Regions from separate parts of the Clostridium cellulovorans 743B genome, predicted to be linked through region 3. Evidence: a T-box and tRNA genes for the amino acid it is inferred to sense, from the RefSeq annotation. Region 3 holds a T-box; the other regions hold tRNA genes.
What was found. A T-box is a leader RNA that pairs with one kind of tRNA and senses whether it is charged. The one in region 3 lies ahead of asnS (asparagine--tRNA ligase), so its partner is inferred to be a tRNA-Asn.
Positions count from the first base shown of each region.

Region 1 (4,219 bases), 110 kb from region 3:
TTGCTGGATTGTAAAATCCAGCGCTTTTTCTTTTTTGACATTTTTACAGAAAAAACGAGAAGTTTAAATTTAAAACCCAAACTCCTCGCCATCATTATTCTACTATTATATTTAGAATTCTAGCTTTTCTTCTATAAATTTCTCAAGTTCATCGATTTTTATTCTTACTTGATTCATTGTATCTCTATCTCTTACAGTTACACTATCATCTTCAAGAGTATCAAAGTCAATAGTTATGCAGTAAGGAGTTCCAATTTCATCTTCCCTTCTATATCTTTTACCAATACTTCCTGCTTCATCATAGTCCACATTGAACTTCTTGCTTAATTTCTCGTAAACTTCTAAAGATTTTTCTGATAGCTTCTTTGATAAAGGCATCACAGCTGCTTTAAATGGCGCTAATGCTGGATGAAGTCTTAATACGGTTCTGCTATCTCCATCTTCAAGTTCTTCTTCGTCATAAGCATCACATAAAAATGCTAATAATACTCTATCAGCTCCTAGTGATGGTTCTATAACATATGGTACATATTTTTCATTTGTCACAGGATCTAAGTAATTTAAGTCCTGTCCGCTATGTTTCGCATGTTGATTCAAATCATAGTCTGTTCTATCTGCTATCCCCCAAAGTTCACCCCAACCGAATGGAAATTTGAATTCTATGTCAGAAGTAGCATTGCTATAGAAAGATAATTCTTCTTCGCCATGATCTCTAAATCTTAAATTTTCTTCTTTCATTGATAGATTCTTTAAAAAGTTGAAGCAATAATTCTTCCAATATGAAAACCATTCTAAATCCGTACCTGGTTTACAGAAAAACTCAAGCTCCATTTGTTCAAATTCTCTTGTTCTGAATATAAAATTTCCAGGAGTAATTTCATTTCTAAAAGACTTTCCAATTTGACCTATACCAAAAGGTATTTTTTTTCTTGAAGTTCTTTGTACACTCTTGAAGTTTACAAATATTCCTTGTGCTGTTTCAGGTCTTAGATATATTTCAGCCTTAGCATCTTCAGTTACACCTTGAAAGGTTTTAAACATTAAATTAAACTGTCTAATTTCAGTATAGTTATGTTTTCCACACTTAGGGCAATCTATATTATTGTTGTCTATGTACTCTTTTAACTGTTCTTTAGACCAGCCATCTGCTGATGCAACTTCTGCTCCATTTGCAGCCATATGATCTTCAACAATCTTATCTGCTCTAAATCTAGCTTTACATTCCTTACAATCCATTAATGGATCTGAAAAACCACCAACATGACCTGATGCAACCCAAACTTCTGGGTTCATTAATATAGCAGAATCTAAACCTACGTTATATGGGCTTTCTTGAATAAACTTTTTCCACCAAGCCTTTTTGATATTATTTTTGAACTCAACTCCTAGTGGACCATAATCCCATGAATTCGCAAGCCCACCATATATATCAGATCCTGGGAATACATATCCTCTAGATTTTGCAAGGGCAACAATTTTTTCCATAGTTTTTTCTACAGCCATAATAATCCTCCTCATATTTCTAATTGTATGATTTTAAAAATATAGTTTTTTAATTTTTGAAAAATAAAAAAAGACCCTACAATCCTAAAGGGACGAAGAAACTTCTCCGCGGTTCCACCCTTTTTGGCTTAGGCCCTACTTTCTTAATTTATTGATACTCAAAAGCTCCTTTCTCAGAATTTCCATAGTTGTTTTCACCACCCACAACCTCTCTTAAAAAGATAATACTGATACTTTTCTTTTTTCATCGTATCTTCTATTTAGTTTCTATTTACTATAGTAATTAGTCAAAAAATTAAAATGGCTCCGTGGAGAGGGCTCGAACCTCCAACCCTTCGGTTAACAGCCGAATGCTCTGCCATTGAGCTACCACGGAATGTCTTTCACAAGTATTATTATATATAGTAACCCTATTCATGTCAACATGTTTTTCTATTTTTTTATATTATTAATTGATTATTTTTTACATAAAGCTAAATTTAGAGGAATGTTATTTGATGCGATATACCCCCTATAAAATATACAATTTTCAATAAAAAATCTTCCACACTTGTTACACAGTGTTTCTTGAAAGCCACTTTGTTATTTTTTGTGTAAAATCTTTCAGTTTATATATGGTTAACTTATTGATTGTTACAAATTTTTTTACCATTACTTAAACTAGTGGAAAATTTCTAAATATAAGTATATACTTATATAAAGACACGAAAGTGCTTAAATTATCAATATATTTTGTCAACATTACTTTTTAGTATCATTTAGGAGGTTTGAATCATGACTGGATATGAAGCAACATTAAGAATGTTTGAATTAGACGAGGAAATTACTAAAGTAAGTAAAGATTTATCGAAAACTAAGGATGCAAAAGAACGTTTAGTTCTTGAAGCTAAACTTGATGCTCTAGATGTAGAATTTATAACTTTAAAGCACAAGCTTTCAAAAATTACATTACCTTATAACGATAATTAAAATAAATTTATTTTAGCTAAAATAGGTCCTACTAGACAACTATTGTTTAGTAGGACCTATTTAATATTTCAATTTATTTTATTTGCTTCATTGTTGGGAATAAAAGTACATCTCTTATAGATGCTGAATCTGTTAGGAACATAACAAGTCTATCTATACCCATTCCCATTCCACCTGTTGGTGGCATACCTATTTCAAGAGCCGTGATAAAATCATCATCCATCATGTATGCTTCGTCATCACCATGTTCTCTTTCCTTCAATTGTTGAAGAAATCTTTCTTTTTGAACTATAGGATCATTAAGCTCTGAATATGCATTACAAAGTTCTCTTCCAAAAACAAAGCCTTCAAATCTTTCAGTAAATGCTTCATTTCCTCTCTTCTTCTTTGTAAGAGGTGATATTTCTACTGGGTAATCATATATAAATGTTGGCTGAATCATATGTTCTTCACCAAAAGCTTCATATAATTCATTTAAAATTTCACCCTTAGTATAATATTTTAATTCTTTCTTAAGTTCTAAATGTTTTTCTTTTGCAATTTGTCTAGCTTCTTCATCAGTTTTTATTTCATTAAAGTCTACACCTGCATATTCTTTAACTGCATCAACCATGGTAATTCTTCTCCAAGGTGGTGTAAAATCTATTTCAGTTCCTTGATAAGTAACCTTTGTAGTTCCTAGAACCTTTTTACATATGTATGCTACCATATTTTCAGTTAACACCATCATATCATTATAATCTGCATAAGCTTCATATAATTCAATCATTGTGAATTCTGGATTGTGTCTTACTGAAATACCTTCATTTCTGAAGTTTCTTCCAATCTCATATACTTTTTCAAAACCACCAACAATCAATCTCTTTAAATATAATTCTGTTGCAATTCTAAGATACATATCTATATCTAAAGAATTATGATGTGTAACAAATGGTCTTGCAGCAGCCCCTCCAGCAATTGGTGACAAAATAGGAGTTTCTACTTCAATATAAGCATGTTGATCTAGATATTCTCTCATAGCAGTAATAATAGCAGATCTCTTCATGAAGGTTTCCTTAACTTCTGGATTCATGATTAAATCTACATATCTTTGTCTATATCTTAAATCAGTATCCTTTAAACCATGATATTTTTCAGGTAGTGGACGTAAAGACTTAGTTAAAGGTTGGTAGTCTGTAACTGAAACTGTTATTTCTCCAGTCTTAGTTTTAAACACTTTACCAGTAACTGATATAAAATCACCAATATCTAAAGTCTTAAACTTTTTAAGTTTTTCTTCTCCAATGTTATCAATCTTTACATGTAATTGAAGTTTGCCATATCTATCATGAATATCACAGAATCCAGCTTTACCATGAACTCTTTTTGACATTAATCTTCCTGCAACCACAACTTCTTTCTCTTCAAGATCTTCAAAGTTTTCTTTAACTTCATTTGATGTGTGAGTTCTATCAACCTTATAAACATCAAAAGGATCTTCTCCAGCTTCTTGTGCATCTTTAAGCTTTTGCATTCTTTCTAGTATTAGCTTATTTAACTCTTCATGATTTTCTTCATTGTTAGCATTTTGTTCATCGTTTGTGAACTGCTTTTCTGACATTTGTAACCCTCCGTATCTACTTTGTTATTTCTAATATTTCTAATTTAATCGTTCCATCTGGAACTGCTACATCGACAGTTTCTCCAACTTTTTTGCCAAGCATAGCCTTACCAACTGGTGATTCATGTGAAATCTTAAATTCTAATG
Region 1 covers NC_014393.1:4,555,858-4,560,076, forward strand. The annotation lists gene CLOCEL_RS18880 (glycine--tRNA ligase) at 112-1,503, opposite strand; T-box leader at 1,589-1,760, opposite strand; tRNA gene CLOCEL_RS18885 (tRNA-Asn) at 1,805-1,879, opposite strand; gene CLOCEL_RS18890 (hypothetical protein) at 2,278-2,472, shown strand; gene lysS (lysine--tRNA ligase) at 2,546-4,072, opposite strand; gene greA (transcription elongation factor GreA) at 4,089-4,219, opposite strand, start outside.
Region 1: it encodes a tRNA-Asn, which carries the amino acid that the T-box ahead of asnS (asparagine--tRNA ligase) is inferred to sense. The anticodon was not compared.

Region 2 (4,219 bases), 120 kb from region 3:
TAGCTTTAGGGCTAGCGTCGGGTAAAATGAGTAATGGAGGTAGAGCACTGAATGAGCTAGGGGCTGACAACAGTTACCGAACTCTATCAAACTCCGAATGCCATATACTTTTACCCCGGCAGTCAGACTGCGAATGATAAGGTCCGTAGTCAAAAGGGAAAAAGCCCAGACCATCAGCTAAGGTCCCCAAGTGTAAGTTAAGTGGAAAAGGATGTGGGATTTCTAAGACAACTAGGATGTTGGCTTAGAAGCAGCCACTCATTTAAAGAGTGCGTAATAGCTCACTAGTCAAGAGATCCTGCGCCGAAGATGTCCGGGGCTCAAACTTACCACCGAAGCTATGGACTCCGTAAGGAGTGGTAGAGGAGCTTTCTGTATGGGCAGAAGCAGTACCGGAAGGAGTTGTGGACTGTACAGAAGTGAGAATGTTGGCATAAGTAGCGAGAATTAAGTGAGAATCTTAATGGTCGAAAACCTAAGGTTTCCTGGGGAAGGCTCGTCCGCCCAGGGTTAGTCGGGACCTAAGCTGAGGCCGAAAGGCGTAGGTGATGGACAATCGGTTGATATTCCGATACTACTATTAGCGTTATTATCGATGGGATGACGCAGGAGGATAGGGTGTGCCAACTATTGGATGTTGGTCTAAGCATTTAGGGGTGTACGTAGGCAAATCCGCGTGCTAATACTCTGAGGTGTGATGGGGAGCGAAATTTAGTAGCGAAGTACCTGATTCCACGCTGCCAAGAAAAGTCTCTAGAGAGCAAAATAGTACCCGTACCGCAAACCGACACAGGTAGGTGAGGAGAGAATCCTAAGACCAGCGGAAGAATTACAGTTAAGGAACTCGGCAAATTGACCCCGTAACTTCGGGAGAAGGGGTGCCTAGCGCAAGCTAGGCCGCAGAGAATAGGCCCAAGCAACTGTTTAGCAAAAACACAGGTCTCTGCTAAAGCGAAAGCTGATGTATAGGGGCTGACGCCTGCCCGGTGCTGGAAGGTTAAGGGGATTGCTTAGCGCAAGCGAAGGCATGAACTTAAGCCCCAGTAAACGGCGGCCGTAACTATAACGGTCCTAAGGTAGCGAAATTCCTTGTCGGGTAAGTTCCGACCCGCACGAATGGCGTAATGATTTGGGCACTGTCTCAACTGTAAATCCGGCGAAATTGTAGTGCAAGTGAAGATGCTTGCTACCCGCGATTGGACGGAAAGACCCCGTAGAGCTTTACTGTAGTTTAGCATTGAGTTTCGATATTGTCTGTACAGGATAGGTGGGAGACTGGGAAGTAGGGCCGTCAGGTTCTATGGAGTCAACCTTGGGATACCACCCTGACAGTATTGGGATTCTAACGGAAACCCATGAATCTGGGTGCCGGACATTGTTAGATGGGCAGTTTGACTGGGGCGGTCGCCTCCAAAAAAGTAACGGAGGCGCCCAAAGGTTCCCTCAGAACGGTCGGAAATCGTTCGAAGAGTGCAAAGGCAGAAGGGAGCCTGACTGCGACACCTACAAGTGGAGCAGGGACGAAAGTCGGGCTTAGTGATCCGGTGGTTCCTCGTGGGAGGGCCATCGCTCAACGGATAAAAGCTACCTCGGGGATAACAGGCTGATCTCCCCCAAGAGTCCACATCGACGGGGAGGTTTGGCACCTCGATGTCGGCTCGTCGCATCCTGGGGCTGGAGAAGGTCCCAAGGGTTGGGCTGTTCGCCCATTAAAGCGGCACGCGAGCTGGGTTCAGAACGTCGTGAGACAGTTCGGTCCCTATCCGTCGCGGGCGTAGGAAATTTGAGAGGAGCTGTCCTTAGTACGAGAGGACCGGGATGGACTGACCTCTGGTGTACCAGTTGTTCCGCCAGGAGCATGGCTGGGTAGCTATGTCGGGAAGGGATAAACGCTGAAAGCATCTAAGCGTGAAGCCCACCTCAAGATTAGATTTCCCATAGCGTAAGCTAGTAAGATCCCTTGAAGAACACAAGGTTGATAGGTGAGGGGTGTAAGCATGGTAACATGTTCAGCTGACTCATACTAATAGATCGAGGGCTTAACCTAAACAAAGTTTTTAATATCTATGCAATTTTCAGAGAACACTCTGAGCTTTAAAAGAAATTTTAAAGTGTATCCAGTGATTATGCCTGGTAGGTAACACCCGTTCCCATTCCGAACACGACGGTTAAGCTACTAAGGGCCGATGATACTGCAGGAGAGGTCTTGTGGGAAAGTAGGTTGTCGCTGGGTTTAATGTTCCGCGATAGCTCAATGGCAGAGCATTCGGCTGTTAACCGAAGGGTTGGAGGTTCGAGCCCTCTTCGCGGAGCCATTTTACTTTTTGAATAAATAATGTTCCGTGGTAGCTCAATGGCAGAGCATTCGGCTGTTAACCGAAGGGTTGGAGGTTCGAGCCCTCTCCACGGAGCCATTTTATTTTTTGGATTAAGATAAGAGAGTTGATTTAAGATGATTATAGTCATTTTAAATTAACTCTTTTTGTTTTATATCCAACTTGGGCATTTATAAAAAAATAAAAAATTATTTCAATTTCTTCGTGGGTTTTCTTATTAATAGTAGTCTAAATAGATGTAAAGAAAAAACTTAAAGAGTATTTAGAAATAACGTTATAATAAATTAACCTGTTGTGCTAGCAGATAAGTTTTCATTAAAAGGATATTTATACCATGATTTTAGGCAGTCCTATCCTATTGTCTCATATACTGTTTTTGGAAATTATTATCCGAATACTAATTCTTTAATCTTTGATATTTCTATACCTATATTAAAAAATTTATTTATAAAATAGCAAAGATTATGAGCTAATATTTTATTTGATATTCTTGTGGCAAATCCCCAAGTTGATTTTGTAAGAACCCTCTGCATATTTAATTGCTCGGAGAGCTGAGAAAAAGTAGTTTCTACTCTACGACGAGCCTTGAATATCAACTGCCTAAAAGGTTTTAAAAGTTTAGTTTTACTATTGTTACGATTTATTGTTAAAAGACGAATGTACCTTGTTTCTTTTAATTGCGAAGCAACTTTTTGACCTATATATCCTTTATCACCTATTAGTATATCAATCTCTGAATTAGCTGTGAGTTCCCAGACGACATCTCTGTCATCAATATTTGCTGCTGTTACAGTAAAATCTGTGATATAGCCATCGAGGGCTACTAAAGCATGTAATTTGAATCCATAATATGTTTCTTTTTTCGAAGCGCATCGCCCGTAGGCAGCCTCCGGCTTAAAAGCTTTATGGAAATGAGCTCTCCCAAACTTACACACAGGAATTGGCATACTATCTGCAATTCTCATTCGGTCATATTGATAGTTAAGAAATTTCGTTAACTCTTTACGAATTTCATCAATGACTCGAAATAATGACTTTCTAACTCTATGAAACCTCGGCCTACTACAAAAGTTGGGAAATAAGTCTCGTAGGTTTTTAGAGCAAAATCCAAACCATGCTTTTTCAGAGTCAATGGTTAAGAGTTCACCTACTAAAGAAATCGTAATTATTTCGCTATCAGTCATTACTGATTTAGCGATGTTACGACGATTTTTAATAAATGTTGGAGTTACTTTTTGGTAAAAGTCATCAATTATAACATAAGTGACAACAATAAAATCTTTTAAGTCATTTATTGTTATGGTAGAATCTTTATTAAACTCTGGCATATAGGTTAGCCTCCTATCATTAGATTAGTGGTGTTTTTTAATGATAGGTTAGCAAATATGCTGGAGTTTTTCTATTTGTAAGTATTGCCAGCGTATTTAACTAGCACAACGGGTTAAATTAATTTATTTAAGTGATTTACTATCTATATAGACGTTGTGATTAAAAATCTGCATTCTCTTATCAAATGTAGATGGATTTAATGTAGAAATATCATTGTGACTTATATATAATTTTTATATTTTAATTAAGGAGGTATATAAATGCAAAAGAGTGTAGGAAATATTTCAACAGCTATAGGATTTATACTATTAGGTATCATGATGTTATTAAGACAAAGCAATATAGAAATTTTGAAAAACATAATGGTATTCTGGCCTATTATATTAGTGGTGTTTGGTATAGAGCTTCTTATTGAAGCAAAAAGGTTAAAGGAAAATCAAGTGATAAAATTTAATAAAGGCTTTATACTATTAGTTATATTAGCTATGGTGATAGATGGTTATTATTCCGTTAGTGATTCGATACTTAATTGTATTCGAACTTTTTAGAATTTA
Region 2 covers NC_014393.1:4,545,430-4,549,648, reverse strand. The annotation lists rRNA gene CLOCEL_RS18840 (23S ribosomal RNA) at 1-2,047, shown strand, start outside; rRNA gene rrf (5S ribosomal RNA) at 2,117-2,233, shown strand; tRNA gene CLOCEL_RS18830 (tRNA-Asn) at 2,241-2,315, shown strand; tRNA gene CLOCEL_RS18825 (tRNA-Asn) at 2,340-2,414, shown strand; gene CLOCEL_RS18820 (IS982 family transposase) at 2,723-3,664, opposite strand; gene CLOCEL_RS18815 (LiaF transmembrane domain-containing protein) at 3,926-4,213, shown strand.
Region 2: it encodes a tRNA-Asn, which carries the amino acid that the T-box ahead of asnS (asparagine--tRNA ligase) is inferred to sense. The anticodon was not compared.

Region 3 (4,219 bases):
TATTAACAAGACGGAAGAAACTATTGAACAATTTAAAAAAGAAGCAAGAAAGCATTTGCGTACATCTTCGAGAGAATATCAATATACTTAGAGTAGAGTATGTTAGATATAAAGATTAATAGGTGCTATAGCAATTTAAAAATTTGATAAGGAAATAAGCAAGGAGATTAAAATTGAAAAGCCCCTTGAAGTAGATAGTTTTACTATTATGATTATCTACTTCAAGGGGATAATATCAAATTAATATAAATTGACAATTACTACTATGACTATTTGTAGTGGTAATTTTATTTTTTCTCAAAGTATTGATAGTAGTAACATTTGATTCGTCCATTATAAAGCTTACGATTCTTATCAGACTTTCTCCCAAAGTTTTTCTCGAAATCTTCGTCAGATGTTAATATGTAGTATGACCAGTTTGGTAATCTTGAAAAGACTAGGCCCATGTCTTTGTATAGTATATCTATTGTAGCTTTCTCTTCAAGACGTTCTCCGTATGGAGGATTGCATATAAGAGTGCCTCTAGGAGTTAGTGTGTTTAATTTTCTCACATCCATAGCTCTAAAGTTTATATAATCGTCTACTCGTGCTTTTTCAGCGTTATTTTTTGAAAGTTGAACAAGCTTTCCGCTTATATCTGAAGCGCTTATATCAAGGGTTTTATCGTAATCAATAGCAGAATACGCATGTTTTCTTGCAGCTTTCCATAAGTCACTAGGGAATATATCCCATTCTTCACAAAGAAATTTTCTGCTTAGACCAGGAGCTATATTAAGTCCTATCATTGCAGCCTCAATAGCAATTGTTCCTGAACCGCAGAATGGATCCATAAAAGGTTTATCAGGAGTCCAACCAGATATATTTATTAAAGCTGCAGCCATGGTTTCCTTTAGTGGAGCCATATTTGCATCTTCACGGTAACCTCTTTTATGAAGTGCAACACCACTGGTATCTAAAAGTACAGTTACCTTATCTTTAAGAATACTAACCAATATAGGGTATTTTGCACCAGATTTTGAAAACCAAGTTACAGAGTAGTTCTCTTTAAGTTTTTCAATAATAGCTTTTTCTGAAATTGATTGAATATCAGATAAACTAAATAATGTAGATTTAACTGATTTTGCATTAATTATAAAGTTTGCATCTTCAGGCATGTAATCTTCCCAAGGTAGAGCTTTAACCTTTTCAAATAGTTCTTCAAAAGAAGTTGCGGTAAATTCTCCTATACAAATATGTATTCTATCGGCACATCTAGACCATAGATTTGATTTGATTATTCCTTCTACATCTGAGATATAAGTAACTTTACCATTTTCCACTTCTAGATCCTTAAAACCAAGATTTTTTAATTCTTTTGCAACTACTGCTTCTAAACCAAAGGCTGCAGTAGCAACTAGTTTATATTCTGACATTAATGTATCTCCTAAACTTTTTTATTTTCTATAGGGTTCCAAAATAAAATTTTAACTTATTCCAGTTGTTTTTAAAAAAGCATTAAACTTAAAATACTTACACTATCTAGGTATTTCGCTAATTTAGTATAGATAAAATTAGAAATTTCAGTATGGAACTCTTTATACAGAAAGTATTCTTATTTTTTAGCTTTATTATCCATAAGTGCGACTCTCCATATTGTTTACAGTATACTATTTACTAAGTCAAAAAGAAATAAAAAAATACCACTACAACAGTAGCGGTATTTTTAGCTAAATAACATTTATATTTAAATTATCATTACTTAAATGCCCAAGTTCTTTAATAACATCACCATATTCCTCAGGATCAAGTTTTTCTATTGTTTTCAAACATTTATGGTAATCCCCAAGCTTATATTCACAAAAAGATCTCAAAAAATAGAGTTCATCTTTTTTAATAGTCTTAAGAGCAAGATTTATATAATCCATAGCTAAGTTATAGTCTTTTTCAGAAACTAAAATATGAGCTATTGTAGTTAAGCTGTTGGGAAAACTGTGGCCAAATACGTTTGTTAAAACTTTTTTAATCATATCCTTTGAATATTCATTTAAATACATATAGTTTATTAATTTATATATATCATCTAAGTCCATATTTGAGGTTTTCATGGACTCGAGATGTTTTTTACATGCAATAAATTGAGAATCTTCCATTTATATTCCTCCCTTAAGAGGTTTTTCTTTTAGGAGATTAATTTCTAGAGGGATTAATTTCCTTAATAGGGTGTCTCTCTCTTGTAAAGAACTTCTCCCTTGTGAGGATAAAAAAACCTCTTCTTAGAACAGTATATGCTATAATATTTAAAATGATAGTTAAATGGAATTGTTTAGTTGACAAGTGCTACTACTGTTTAATATAATCAATATTGTATTCTTTTATAAAAATAATACAAAAAAAATATAATATTTACGTATAAAATTAGTAAAACTAAACGAAAATAAATACTATGAAGAGAAAAGTAGTTATAATTAGATTTAAAGAGAGTCGACTTAAGCTGGAATGTTGATATGAAGATTATAATGAAGAACATCTCGGAGTTTCTATTCGAAATTCTATTTTAAAGAAAAGTAGGTATAGAGGTCGCCAAAGCCTTATTTGGATTGAGTGATTACTATGGAATATTCATTGTAATAACTAGGGTGGTACCGCGAATATACCTTCGTCCCTATTTTTTAGAGGATGAAGGTTTTTATATTTTCTAAAAATATTAATAACATAATATAATTATAATAATAAGTTGTTTGGGAGGAGAACTAATGGAAAATACATTAATTAAAACTCTTTATAGAGAGACGGATGCTTTTTCTGATAAAAAAATAAGAATATCTGGTTGGGTAAGAACTATCAGAGCTAATAATAATTTTGGTTTTATTGAACTGAACGATGGAAGCTTTTTTAAGAGTGTTCAAGTAGTTTTTGAAAACAACCTTGAAAATTTTAAGGAAGTTTCAAAGTTAGCTATTAGTGCTTCGCTTGAAATAGAAGGGACTTTAGTTTTAACTCCAGAAGCTAAGCAACCTTTTGAAGTTAAAGCAGAAAGTATAATGATTCATGGAAATTCTCATAGTGATTACCCACTGCAAAAGAAAAGACATACAATGGAGTATTTGAGAACTATTGCTCATTTAAGACCAAGAAGTAATACTTTTTCTGCTGTGTTTAGAGTAAGAAGTCTTGCTGCATATGCTATACATAAGTTTTTCCAAGAAAGAGGCTTCGTATATGTTCATACACCAATAATAACAGGTAGTGATTGTGAAGGTGCTGGCGAAATGTTCAAGGTTACGACTCTTGATTTTGATAATGTTAAAAAGACAGAAGAAGGAAAGATAGATTATCAAGATGATTTCTTTGGAAGAGAAACAAACCTTACAGTAAGTGGTCAATTATCAGCAGAAACTTTTGCTTTAGCTTTTAGAGATGTATATACCTTTGGACCAACTTTTAGGGCTGAAAATTCAAATACAACTAGACACGCAGCAGAGTTTTGGATGATTGAGCCTGAAATGGCGTTTGCGGAACTTAAAGATTATATGGATACTGCTGAAGATATGATTAAATATATAATTAGCTATGTTATGGAAAATGCCCCAGAAGAGATGGAGTTCTTTAGTAACTTTGTAGATAAAGGGCTTAAAGAAAGACTAGATAATGTCGTTAACAGTGAGTTTGGTAGAGTAAGTTATACAGAAGCTGTAGATATACTTCAAAAGTCTGGTGTAGAATTCCAATATCCAGTACAATGGGGTATTGATCTTCAAACAGAACATGAAAGATATCTTTCAGAAGTTGTATTTAAGAGACCAGTGTTTGTAACAGATTATCCAAAAGAAATTAAAGCTTTCTATATGAGGATTAATGATGATGGAAAAACAGTTGCAGCAGCAGACTTATTGGCACCTGGAATCGGCGAAATAATAGGTGGAAGCCAAAGAGAAGAAAGACTTGATATACTAGAAGCAAGGTTAGCTGAATTAGGTCTTAATAAGGAAGATTACTGGTGGTATTTGGAACTAAGAAAATATGGAGAAACTAAGCATGCTGGTTTTGGTCTTGGTTTTGAAAGGATTCTTATGTACTTGACAGGTATGTCAAACATAAGAGACGTAATACCATTTCCAAGAACAACAGGTTCAGCAGAATTCTAAGATAATTTTAAATAAGATGTACCCTATAGAGTGGACGATAGAAAGTCTTACCTATGGGGTATTTTTATGTTTTTAAGTATGTTGATTAATTGAAA
Region 3 covers NC_014393.1:4,668,050-4,672,268, reverse strand. The annotation lists gene CLOCEL_RS19425 (HD domain-containing protein) at 1-91, shown strand, start outside; gene CLOCEL_RS19420 (THUMP domain-containing class I SAM-dependent RNA methyltransferase) at 288-1,412, opposite strand; gene CLOCEL_RS19415 (hypothetical protein) at 1,707-2,129, opposite strand; T-box leader at 2,414-2,646, shown strand; gene asnS (asparagine--tRNA ligase) at 2,733-4,124, shown strand.

Region 4 (4,219 bases), 1.2 Mb from region 3:
CCCAAGTGTAAGTTAAGTGGAAAAGGATGTGGGATTTCTAAGACAACTAGGATGTTGGCTTAGAAGCAGCCACTCATTTAAAGAGTGCGTAATAGCTCACTAGTCAAGAGATCCTGCGCCGAAGATGTCCGGGGCTCAAACTTACCACCGAAGCTATGGACTCCGTAAGGAGTGGTAGAGGAGCTTTCTGTATGGGCAGAAGCAGTACCGGAAGGAGTTGTGGACTGTACAGAAGTGAGAATGTTGGCATAAGTAGCGAGAATTAAGTGAGAATCTTAATGGTCGAAAACCTAAGGTTTCCTGGGGAAGGCTCGTCCGCCCAGGGTTAGTCGGGACCTAAGCTGAGGCCGAAAGGCGTAGGTGATGGACAATCGGTTGATATTCCGATACTACTATTAGCGTTATTATCGATGGGATGACGCAGGAGGATAGGGTGTGCCAACTATTGGATGTTGGTCTAAGCATTTAGGGGTGTACGTAGGCAAATCCGCGTGCTAATACTCTGAGGTGTGATGGGGAGCGAAATTTAGTAGCGAAGTACCTGATTCCACGCTGCCAAGAAAAGTCTCTAGAGAGCAAAATAGTACCCGTACCGCAAACCGACACAGGTAGGTGAGGAGAGAATCCTAAGACCAGCGGAAGAATTACAGTTAAGGAACTCGGCAAATTGACCCCGTAACTTCGGGAGAAGGGGTGCCTAGCGCAAGCTAGGCCGCAGAGAATAGGCCCAAGCAACTGTTTAGCAAAAACACAGGTCTCTGCTAAAGCGAAAGCTGATGTATAGGGGCTGACGCCTGCCCGGTGCTGGAAGGTTAAGGGGATTGCTTAGCGCAAGCGAAGGCATGAACTTAAGCCCCAGTAAACGGCGGCCGTAACTATAACGGTCCTAAGGTAGCGAAATTCCTTGTCGGGTAAGTTCCGACCCGCACGAATGGCGTAATGATTTGGGCACTGTCTCAACTGTAAATCCGGCGAAATTGTAGTGCAAGTGAAGATGCTTGCTACCCGCGATTGGACGGAAAGACCCCGTAGAGCTTTACTGTAGTTTAGCATTGAGTTTCGATATTGTCTGTACAGGATAGGTGGGAGACTGGGAAATAGGGCCGTCAGGTTCTATGGAGTCAACCTTGGGATACCACCCTGACAGTATTGGGATTCTAACGGAAACCCATGAATCTGGGTGCCGGACATTGTTAGATGGGCAGTTTGACTGGGGCGGTCGCCTCCAAAAAAGTAACGGAGGCGCCCAAAGGTTCCCTCAGAACGGTCGGAAATCGTTCGAAGAGTGCAAAGGCAGAAGGGAGCCTGACTGCGACACCTACAAGTGGAGCAGGGACGAAAGTCGGGCTTAGTGATCCGGTGGTTCCTCGTGGGAGGGCCATCGCTCAACGGATAAAAGCTACCTCGGGGATAACAGGCTGATCTCCCCCAAGAGTCCACATCGACGGGGAGGTTTGGCACCTCGATGTCGGCTCGTCGCATCCTGGGGCTGGAGAAGGTCCCAAGGGTTGGGCTGTTCGCCCATTAAAGCGGCACGCGAGCTGGGTTCAGAACGTCGTGAGACAGTTCGGTCCCTATCCGTCGCGGGCGTAGGAAATTTGAGAGGAGCTGTCCTTAGTACGAGAGGACCGGGATGGACTGACCTCTGGTGTACCAGTTGTTCCGCCAGGAGCATGGCTGGGTAGCTATGTCGGGAAGGGATAAACGCTGAAAGCATCTAAGCGTGAAGCCCACCTCAAGATTAGATTTCCCATAGCGTAAGCTAGTAAGATCCCTTGAAGAACACAAGGTTGATAGGTGAGGGGTGTAAGCATGGTAACATGTTCAGCTGACTCATACTAATAGATCGAGGGCTTAACCTAAACAAAGTTTTTAATATCTATGCAATTTTCAGAGAACACTCTGAACTTTAAAAGAAATTTTAAAGTGTATCCAGTGATTATGCCTGGTAGGTAACACCCGTTCCCATTCCGAACACGACGGTTAAGCTACTAAGGGCCGATGATACTGCAGGAGAGGTCTTGTGGGAAAGTAGGTTGTCGCTGGGTTTAATGTTCCGCGATAGCTCAATGGCAGAGCATTCGGCTGTTAACCGAAGGGTTGGAGGTTCGAGCCCTCTTCGCGGAGCCATTTTTATTTTTTCAGAAGTATTAGATGTAGAGAGTTAATTTAAGGTGATTTTTATAATCATTTTAAATTAACTCTTTTCTCATTATTCATTTTCTTATGTAAGTATAGGATTAAGCAGAATCTACTGTAAGTTCTTAAGTAGTGTGTTTTTAAGTTTTTCTATATATTGTATTTCCATTACTTATTAGAATTATATTCCCCTCTTTTGAAGTAGAGAGATACGGGATTTTAAATTTACCTAATCTATTTATTGTTGAAACACTAGGATGACCGTAGGAATTTCTTTTACCAACACTTATAATTGCCAGAGAAGGAGACACTTTAGATAAGAATTCTTCAGAAGTTGAAGTTGAACTCCCATGGTGACCTACTTTTAAAACGTCAGAATTAATATTAAAACCTTTAGCTAAAATTTCTTCCTCACTTGTTTTCGTTGCATCACCAGTTAATAAAAAAGATGTATCTTTGTATACAACTTTTATAACTAAAGAATAATTATTGCCATCATCATAACAAGTTCTATTAGGAGAAACAATAAAAAACTTTAAATCAGGATTGATTACAAAAGTATCTCCAGCCTTAAGAAATTTTAAGGAACTGTGATCTTTTTTTAGTTGATATAAAATATCACTAAATCCTTCTGTATTTGAAGCCATTCTGGGACAATAAAAATTTTTAGCTTTAAAATTCATCAGTATTGGAACCATGCCACCATAATGATCTTCATGAGGGTGAGTTAGGATAAGGTTATCAATGGACTTTATTTTTTCTTTTTTTAGATAGTTTATTACATTAGAGGAATACTCCTCAGAGCCTGAATCAATAAGTGTTGATGTGCCATTATAGTTAATTAATATACTATCTCCTTGATCAACATCAATAAAAGAAAATATTACGATATTTTTATCAGGGTTTGCTTTTATGCAACCTGTTAAAAATATAAAGAGAAGAATAGAAGAAATGAATAATATTAAAAACTTATAATATACTTTCCTAAAAATGATTGTATTCTCCTTTCAAGTATATAAACGCTACCTAATATTATTGAACATAAGTTTAGAAAATATACATAACATTTTCTAAACTTGCTTTTTATAGAGGCTATTAGTATAATTGAACCTGAAGATATTTCCGAAGGAAGGATAGGTATTATTTATGAATTATTTAAGAGTCATTTCATTTTTCATTTTTTCATATTTGCTTAGGATAAAGTTAGAATTTTTAAAGAAGACCGCATCTAAAGATACTATAGAAGCCTTTATAAACAAGTGGGTAAAAAAATGGACATATATAATGAATAGTAGCTTTAAGGTTTCAACTGATATAGAAGGGATAGAAAACTTGCCAGAGGGAAATTGTTTGTTCATAGCAAATCATCAAGGTATATATGATATTATCGAAATGATAGCTGTGATGCCTAAAACGATGGGGTTTATTGCTAAAAAAGAAATGCTAGGTAAACCGATTTTTCCTTATTGGATGGAACAAATAAAGTGCGTTTTTTTAGATAGAGAGAATCCACGAGAGGCGATTAAGACTTTAAATAAAGCTAGCGAATATTTAAAAGAAGGTTATTCAATGACTTTATTTCCAGAGGGAACAAGGAGTAAGGATGGACAAATAGGAGAATTTAAAAAAGGAAGTCTTAAGATTGCAACCAAAACTCCACACATACCAATTGTACCTGTAGCAATTGAAGGAACCTATAAGGCTTTTGAAGAAAATAAGCGTTTCAGAAGTACAAAGGTAAAAATGAAGGTTGGTAAGCCTATATACATAGAAGAACTCTCACAGGAGGATAAGAAGGATCTAGCACAATACTGTGAGATAGTTGTTAAGAATCTTTATAAAGACATGATGGGTGAAAATTAATTATATTCAAAGCTCTAGATATAAGAAATTATCATAAAATCTAACTTTAAAATGTATTAAACCAATGTTATTAAAAACAATATATTAACCTAGAAAGTAATAACTTTATTTATCTAAGTAAATTGTGTTGATTTAACAAGTTAATAGATTATAAAAACACTTAATATCTTTAAAGGTATTAAGTATTTTTTGTTTTAAATTATGTACCATTTATATA
Region 4 covers NC_014393.1:3,431,377-3,435,595, reverse strand. The annotation lists rRNA gene CLOCEL_RS14060 (23S ribosomal RNA) at 1-1,862, shown strand, start outside; rRNA gene rrf (5S ribosomal RNA) at 1,932-2,048, shown strand; tRNA gene CLOCEL_RS14050 (tRNA-Asn) at 2,056-2,130, shown strand; gene CLOCEL_RS22370 (ComEC/Rec2 family competence protein) at 2,280-3,011, opposite strand; gene CLOCEL_RS14040 (lysophospholipid acyltransferase family protein) at 3,286-4,002, shown strand.
Region 4: it encodes a tRNA-Asn, which carries the amino acid that the T-box ahead of asnS (asparagine--tRNA ligase) is inferred to sense. The anticodon was not compared.